Rhodopseudomonas sp. BAL398: one gene and its partner. The protein of the gene in region 2 interacts with the protein of the main gene of each other region in a pairwise test. Links are inferred from orthologs where the notes say so. Each region holds a gene or a part of one and is shown on either strand. Other genes may lie near its edges.

Region 1 (4,295 bases), 3.7 Mb from region 2 along the record:
CAGCGCCGCCGCCTCGTCGAGCTTGCCGGCGCCGGGGATGCAGATCAGCGCATTGGGATGGGTCCAGGCTTCCGGCACCGCAACCGCCGCGTTCGATGCCGCCCCGTCGAGCTTGGACAGGTCGGACCGCTTGTCGTCGGCCGCGTCCTCGTCCACCCGGTTTTCGTGGGGTTCGAGATCCTCGACGACTTCAGTCACGGTGTCGAGAATCCGCGCGATGCGCTCCAGACCGAGGCGGCCGAGCTGGACATCGGCGGCGGCAAGCCGCAGCCCATCGAGCATCGTGGTGTCGTAGTAATTTTCCAGCGAGGCGTCGTCGAGATGCAGTTGCGCCTGCTGCGAGGCCTCGACCGGATCGCCGGCCAGCAGTCGTTGGTACAGCAATTGCGGCGGCGTCAGCGCCGGCTCGTTGCCGAGCAGCACGTCGAAGAATTGCAGCCGATCGACGTGGCGCCCGATCACCACCAGACAGACGGTGAGGGGGGTGGCCAGGACCAGCCCGATCGGCCCCCATAGCCACGTCCAGAACGAGGCCGACAGCACGATCGCCACCGGCGACAGCCCGGCGCTGCGGCCGAACACCATCGGCTCGATCACCTGACCGGTGAACAGCTGCAAGGTGACGAACAGGCCGGCGGTCATCAGCAGCATGCTCCAGCCGGTGCCCACGGCCGCGGCCAGGATCAGCGGAAACACCGCGGAGATCGGCGAGCCGACATAGGGCACGAACCGCAGCACCATCGCCACCACGCCCCACAACGGCGCGCTGGGGACGCCGATCAGCGACAGCCCGACCCCGATCAGCAGCCCGAAAGTGGCGTTGATGACCATCTGGCTGAGAAACAGCCGGCTCAACCGTTGGCCGGCATCGTCGAGCGCGGCGGTGGTGCGCTGCATGTCGTGGGAGCCGGCAAGCCGGATGAAGCGATTGCGTAGGTCCTGGCGCTGCAACAGGATGAAGATCACGAAAATCACCACGATCCCGGTCGTGGTCAGCGGCTGGATCAGCGGCTGGATGATCGCTACCAGCGTCGACAGCGTGCCCGGATCGGGCTGCCTTATCTCGACCGGAATCGGCCGGACGCTATTAGGCGACGTCAGATTGCCGCTCCGCCGCCCGGCGGAGGGGTTTTTCAGCTCGCTATCCAATTCGCGCAGCACCCGCGAAGCGCGCTCCAGCGTCGAGGAACCGCCTGCGGCGACGCCGCGCAGACCTTCGATCTTTTCCCTCAGCGTCTGCTGATAGCCCGGCAATTCACCGGCGAGCCGATTGGCCTGCGACACGATCAACCCGCCCAGGCTGAAGATCACCGAAAACCCGATGAACACCGCGATCAGCACCGCGACCGTGCGCGGCACCCGCCAGGATTGCAGCCGGATCACGAAGGGCGCCAGCACGAAACTGAACAGCACCGCCAGCGCCACCGGCACCAGCACCTCGCGACCGACATACAGCGCCGCGATGATCAACGCGGCGACGGCCAGGTTGATCAGGGTGGTTCCGGGAGGTTGCGGCAGGCGAAGCGGAGTGATGGTGTCGGCCACGCGGGCCTCCGAAAATGCGGCGCGAAAGGTGTGGCGGAAGCCCGCACCATGTCGGATTGCGGCGGATAACCGCGCAGCCCGGCCAATGTTCCCTGCGCTAACGCTGGCGCGCAAAGCGCGGTATAGTTGAGCCATGGAATGGAGCGACGAGGGCATTATCCTGGGGGTGCGGCGGCATGGCGAATCGAGCGCCATTGTCGAGCTGCTGACCCGATTCCATGGCCGGCATCTGGGCCTGGTGCGCGGCGGCGCCAGCTCGAAGCTGCGGCCGCTGCTGCAGCCCGGCAACAATGTCGCCGCGGTGTGGCGGGCGCGGCTCGACGAGAATCTCGGCTATTACTTGCTCGAGGGCACGCGGATGCGCGCCGCCACCATGCTGGCGTCGTCCCACGCCGTCTATGGCATCACCCATCTGGCCTCGTTGGCGCGGCTGTTGCCGGAGCGCGATCCCCATGAAGACATCTACGAGATGCTGGAACGCACGCTGGACGATTTTGACGATGTCGGCGACGCCGCCACCCATCTGATCCGCTTCGAACTGGCGATGCTGGCCGAACTCGGCTTCGGCCTCGACCTGACCTGCTGCGCGGCGACCGGCGTGACCTCGGATCTGATCTATGTCTCGCCGAAATCCGGCGGCGCGGTGTCGCGGGCGGCCGGCGAGCCATGGCGCGACCGGCTGCTGCGGCTGCCGCCGTTCCTGCGCGAGACCCCGGACGGCCATAATGGCTGGTCCGACCAGGATTTGCGCGACGGCTTCGACCTGACCGGCCGGTTCCTGTTGCGCAACGTCCTGGAGCCGCGCGGGCAGGGCCATTCCGACGCCCGTGACGGCTTCATCAACGCTGTCACGAAACATTTGGCAAAATGACCTCAATTAGTTACAATTTGCGAGACAGTAACTCTCTATTTTTGCATTTGAAGAATTTTTTCAGACATTTTCAAGCTGGGAGCCAGCTATGTCAAAAATTGAAGGATTAGATGACCGGGCTCTCCGAGCCGTGGGTAAAGCGGCAGGTATAGGGGGGATTGCGCTCTTCGTATTCTCGTCGGTATTCCAAGGTTTGATTCAGTTCGTGCTTAGAAATACAGTTGTTGAGTTAACCCCTTCAATTTCCGGCGCGATAGTCAACTCGCTTATGTCTCTAACATTTGGGGTTGCTGCCATAGGGCTAGTTGCATGGTTAGTCGGTAGGGGATTTCCTAAAGGCAGGTTGCCTCCGTCAATTATTTATGCGGTTTGCATTTTAATCATTGCCGTCTTAGCAGTATCCTCTGCTGTGGGGGTCTTGTCTGTTGACAGAGTTGTTAGTCCAAGCAGCGATGGAATGGTGACCGTAGACGAGGGAAGGATGACAGAATTCACCGTTTGCGTTGGCGAAAAGCCCGAAAAATGTCCGTCGGGGTCGGTTCATTTGGGGTGCGGATCGTCTGTGGATGCTTGGGCCGCAACCCAATGCACAAAATCATCCTCGACCAAACTTTCTGACGTCCCCGGGAACCATTGTGGTTATTATACTGCGAAGGTAGTTTGTCGGAAGAAACTCTGAAAAGCGAACAGAGCGCCGAACCTGCCTGAAGCGATAAATTGGCCTAGGCCAGCCTTGAAGGATAGCTTTTTAGCGTTTAACCCCTCCTTATGGGAAAACGACTGATTCCGCCGGAGCCGGCGGAGATTCACGATGTGCAGCTGCGCGAGGCGCTGGAAGAGCGTTACCTCGCTTATGCGCTCTCGACCATCATGCACCGGGCGCTGCCGGACGCGCGCGACGGCTTGAAGCCGGTGCATCGGCGCATTCTCTACGGGATGCGGCTGTTGCGGCTCGACCCCGGCACGCCGTTCAAGAAATCGGCGAAAATCGTCGGCGACGTGATGGGCTCGTTCCATCCGCACGGCGACCAGTCGATCTACGACGCGCTGGTGCGGCTGGCGCAGGATTTCTCCTCGCGCTACCCGCTGGTCGACGGCCAGGGCAATTTCGGCAATATCGACGGCGATAACCCGGCCGCCTACCGCTACACCGAAGCCCGCATGACCGACGTCGCCCGGCTGCTGCTGGAGGGTATCGACGAGGACGGCGTGGCGTTCCGCCCGAACTACGACGGCCAGTCGAAAGAGCCGATCGTGCTGCCGGGTGGATTCCCGAACCTGCTCGCCAACGGCGCGCAGGGCATCGCGGTCGGCATGGCGACCTCGATCCCGCCGCACAATGTCGCCGAACTGTGCGACGCCGCGCTGCATCTGATCGAAAAGCCGGAGGCGAAATCGAAGGCGCTGCTGCGCTGGGTCAAGGGTCCGGATTTCCCCACCGGCGGCATCATCGTCGATTCCAAGGAAAGCATCGCAGAAGCCTATGCCACGGGGCGCGGCTCGTTCCGCACCCGCGCCAAATGGAGCCAGGAGGAGGGCGCCCGCGGCAGCTGGGTGGTGGTGATCACCGAGATCCCCTGGCTGGTGCAGAAATCGCGGCTGATCGAGAAGATCGCCGAACTGCTGAACGAAAAGAAGCTGCCGCTGGTCGGCGACGTCCGCGACGAATCCGCCGAGGATATTCGCGTGGTGATCGAGCCGAAGACGCGCGCGGTTGATCCCGAACTGCTGATGGAATCGCTGTTCCGGCTGACCGAGCTGGAAAGCAAGATCCCGCTCAATCTCAACGTGCTGGTCCAGGGCCGGATTCCAAAGGTGCTAGGCCTGGCCGAGTGCTTGCGCGAATGGCTCGACCATCTGCGCGACGTGCTGCTGCGCC
Region 2 (3,639 bases):
CCCCGACGCCCTGCCCGATCAGAGTCTCTTGCCGAAGCCGCGCGCCAGCTGGCGCGAGGCGCTTACCGTCTATTTGCAGCCGCGGGTGCTGATCGTGCTGTTCCTCGGCTTTTCGTCGGGGCTGCCGCTGGCGCTGTCGGGCTCGACGCTATTGGTGTGGATGCGGGAATCCGGCGTCGATCTCGGCACCATCGGGCTGTTCGCGCTGGTCGGCACGCCCTACACGCTGAAATTCCTCTGGGCGCCTTTGGTCGATGCGCTGCATGTGCCGCTATTCACCCGCCGCTTCGGCCGCCGCCGCGGCTGGCTGGTGTTTTCGCAGATGCTGCTGATCGGCGCGATCCTGCTGCTGGCGCTGACCGATCCGGCCAAGGCGCCGCTGTTCGTGGCGCTCGGCGCGCTGTTGGTGGCGGCGATGTCGGCGACGCAGGACATCGTGGTCGATGCCTTTCGCGTCGAGAGCCTGCCGGAGAGCGAGCAGGCCGCCGGCATGGCCTCCTATGTGGCGGCCTACCGGATCGGCATGCTGATCTCAACCGCCGGCGCGCTGTTCCTGGTCAGCGCCTATGAGAGCACCGGGCAGACCAGGCTCGCGGCCTGGATGTGGGGCTATGTGACGATGGCGGCGATGGTGCTGATCGGCACGCTCACGGCGCTGCTCGCCACCGAACCGGAGCAATCGGCCCGCGCCGAAGCCGCAACCAGCGGCGAGAGCGCTTTTGTCCGCGTCAGCCGCGCCGCGGTCGGCGCCTTCGCCGAATTCCTGGCGCGCAAGGATGCCTGGGCGGCGCTTTGCTTCGTGGTGCTGTTCAAATTCACCGACGCATTTTCCGGCACCATGACGGCACCGTTCGTCATCGACCTCGGCTTTTCCCGCAATGACTACGCGGCGATCGTCAAGGGCGTCGGGCTGGCCGCCACGCTGATCGGCGGCTTTGCCGGCGGCTATGTGGCGCGGCGCTATACGCTGGCCGCCAGCCTGTGGATCGGCGGCAGCCTGCAGGCGCTCGCCAATCTGTCGTTCGCCTGGCTGGCGCTGGTCGGCGTCAACCAATGGGCGCTGGCCTCTGCGATCACCGCGGAGAATTTCACCAGCGCAATCGGCACCGTGATCTTCGTCGCTTACCTGTCTGCGCTGTGCAAAAATCCGCTGCATACGGCGACCCAATACGCACTGCTGACCGCGCTGGCCGCGGTCGGCCGCACCTATCTGTCGTCGGGCGCCGGCTATGTGGCGGAAACCACCGGCTGGCCGGCGTTCTTCGTGATCTGCGTGGCGGTCGCGGTGCCGAGCCTGATCCTGCTGGCGTGGCTGCAACGCCGCGGCCATTTCACCGAGCTGGGTCCGGTGCGGGTGTAGCGGGACGGGGCGGCACAACCGTCATCCCCCGCGAAAGCGGGGGACCCAGTATCCCAGAGCCTCAATGTCGATAGCAGGGCGCGCACGCTCTGCAATACTGGGTCGCCCGGTCAAGCCGGGCGATGACAGCAGGGCATCACGGCGTCCCCACCACGCTCCATTTGGTCACGATGGCTTCGCTCATCTGACCGGCCTTCTGGGCGCAGGCGACTTCCTTGACCTTGAACGAGACTTTCTTGCCGGTCAGCCGCTTCAATTGCTTGGACTCGGCGTCGTTGGCGGTGACGATCTCAAACGTCTCCGGCCCGGTCTCAAGATTGCACAGCCCGTTCGGCGGCGGCAGCCGGCGCGGCTCGCTGACCAGCTGGAAGGTGTTGACCCGCCGTCCGCCGCCGGCGCGGGTCCGCATCACGTTGAGTTCGCCGCTGAGAATGTCACCGATCTTCATCAAGGTCGGCGCGGCGGAAGCCGCGGCTTGCGCCTTGGCGCTTTGTCCTATGGCGAGCGCGGTCGTCACACACAGTGCCGCAGCCCAGACGATCGATCGGTTCAGTTGTGGTCGCGTCATCAGTCCTCTTTCAAGTCGTTTTGTCAAAACAGCGTCCGCTGCCGCATCGCCGCCGACAGCGTGCCTTCGTCGAGATAGTCGAGTTCGCCGCCAACCGGCACGCCATGCGCCAGCCGCGTTATCTTCACGCCGGCCTCCTGCAACAGGTCGGTGATGTAATGCGCCGTGGTCTGGCCATCGACCGTGGCGTTGAGCGCCAGGATGATTTCGGTGACCTCGCTGGCATGGGCGCGCGCCACCAGCGCGTCGATGGTCAGATCCTGTGGGCCGACGCCATCGAGCGGCGACAGCGTGGCGCCGAGCACGTGATACTGGCCGTTTGTGGCGGATGCGCGTTCCAGCGCCCACAGATCGGCGACGTCGGCGACCACCACGATGATCGAGCGATCGCGCCTGGGATCGGTGCACACCGTGCAGGGATTTTGCGTGTCGATATTGCCGCAGATATTGCAGACCTGAATCCGCTCGATCGCGACCTGCAGCGCGGCCGCCAGCGGCGCCATCAAGGCCTCGCGCTTCTTGATCAGATGCAGCGCCGCGCGCCGCGCCGAGCGCGGCCCCAGTCCGGGGAGCCGCGCCAGAAGCTGGATCAGGCGTTCGATCTCAGGGCCGGCAACCGCAATGGCCATTTAGCCGAGGCCCATCCCCGGCGGCAGCGACAATCCGCCGGTCAGCGCCTGCATCTTCTCCTGCATCGCGGCTTCCGCCTTGCGGTGGGCGTCGCTCAGCGCCGCGACCAGCAGATCCTCAAGCACGCCGCGCTCGTCGGCGTTCATCAGCGACGGGTCGATCTTGATCGCCTTGACTTCCATCTTGGCGGTCATCCGCACGCTGACCAGACCGCCGCCGGACAGGCCTTCGACCTCGATCAAATCGAGCTCTTCCTGCATCGCCTTCATTTTCGATTGCAGCTGCGCCGCCTGCTTCATCATGCCGAGAAAATCAGCCATGATCGATTCCTTCTTGGAGAGATGTCGTTGATCGTTCTAGAGCCTGATAGATTAAATTGAAGCGTTGCAACACCGGAAGCGCGCCCCCTCTCCCATGGGGAGAGGGTTGGGGTGAGGGGTTACGGTCTATCGTGAAGCCGCAACCCCTCACCCGGATTGCTTCGCAATCCGACCTCTCCCAATGGGAGAGGTGAAGCAGTGCGCGCGGTGCATGCGATGCCATGTCAATGGACCAGACTCTAGTCGTCGTTGTCGAATGATTCGGCGGCGTCGTCAGCACTGACATCGGATTCCGGCGGCTCGGGGGCAAGCCGGCGCACTTCCAGCACCTTGGCGCCGGGGAAGCGGGCCAGCACTTCCTGCACCCGCGGATCGGATTCCGCGACGCGCTCGCGTTCGTTCTTCTGCTGTTCGTTCTGCGCGCGCAGCGTCGGCTGCCCGGCCTCGTTGGACACGATCACGGTCCAGCGCCGCCCGGTCCATTGTTCCAGCTTGCGCGACAGGTCGTTGATCAAAGTGCGCGAGGCGCTGCGCTCCATCGCCAGTTCGAGCCGGCCGTCCTCGATCCGGACCAGGCGAACGTCGGCTTCCAGCGCGGCGCGGGTCATCAGGTCGCGCTTCTCCGCCGCCAGCGCCACCAGTTCGGGAAACGTCGTGATGGTCAGCGCGGCGGCTTGCGGCTCGGCCGCCGGCGCACTGTGTTGCGGACGTTGCGCCGCTTCGGCGCTGCCGCGCGCCATCGGCATGCCGCGCGGAGATGA

What was found. Proteins that work in one complex are often made in the same cells at the same time.
Region 1: the proteins of recR (region 2) and recO interact in binary tests that used the Escherichia coli proteins (3 or more experiments, as listed by UniProt). The link is inferred for Rhodopseudomonas sp. BAL398 from one-to-one orthologs.

What each region holds. Positions count from the first base shown.
Region 1 is NZ_CP133111.1:1,098,758-1,103,052, forward strand. What follows is about bases 683-3,547. They hold recO (DNA repair protein RecO), read left to right. Parts: upstream 683-1,678; coding sequence 1,679-2,416; downstream 2,417-3,547. Other genes in these bases: RBJ75_RS05160 (AI-2E family transporter), read right to left, coding at 683-1,545; parC (DNA topoisomerase IV subunit A), read left to right, coding at 3,185-3,547. In the rest of the region: more of RBJ75_RS05160, read right to left, coding at 1-682; more of parC, read left to right, coding at 3,548-4,295. UniProt on the Escherichia coli protein: Involved in DNA repair and RecF pathway recombination.
Region 2 is NZ_CP133111.1:4,788,674-4,792,312, reverse strand. What follows is about bases 755-3,639. They hold recR (recombination mediator RecR), read right to left. Parts: upstream 2,558-3,639; coding sequence 1,952-2,557; downstream 755-1,951. Other genes in these bases: RBJ75_RS22540 (DNA polymerase III subunit gamma/tau), read right to left, coding at 3,118-3,639; RBJ75_RS22545 (YbaB/EbfC family nucleoid-associated protein), read right to left, coding at 2,558-2,878; RBJ75_RS22555 (hypothetical protein), read right to left, coding at 1,497-1,928; RBJ75_RS22560 (AmpG family muropeptide MFS transporter), read left to right, coding at 755-1,360. Outside these bases: more of RBJ75_RS22560, read left to right, coding at 1-754. UniProt on the Escherichia coli protein: May play a role in DNA repair. It seems to be involved in an RecBC-independent recombinational process of DNA repair. It may act with RecF and RecO.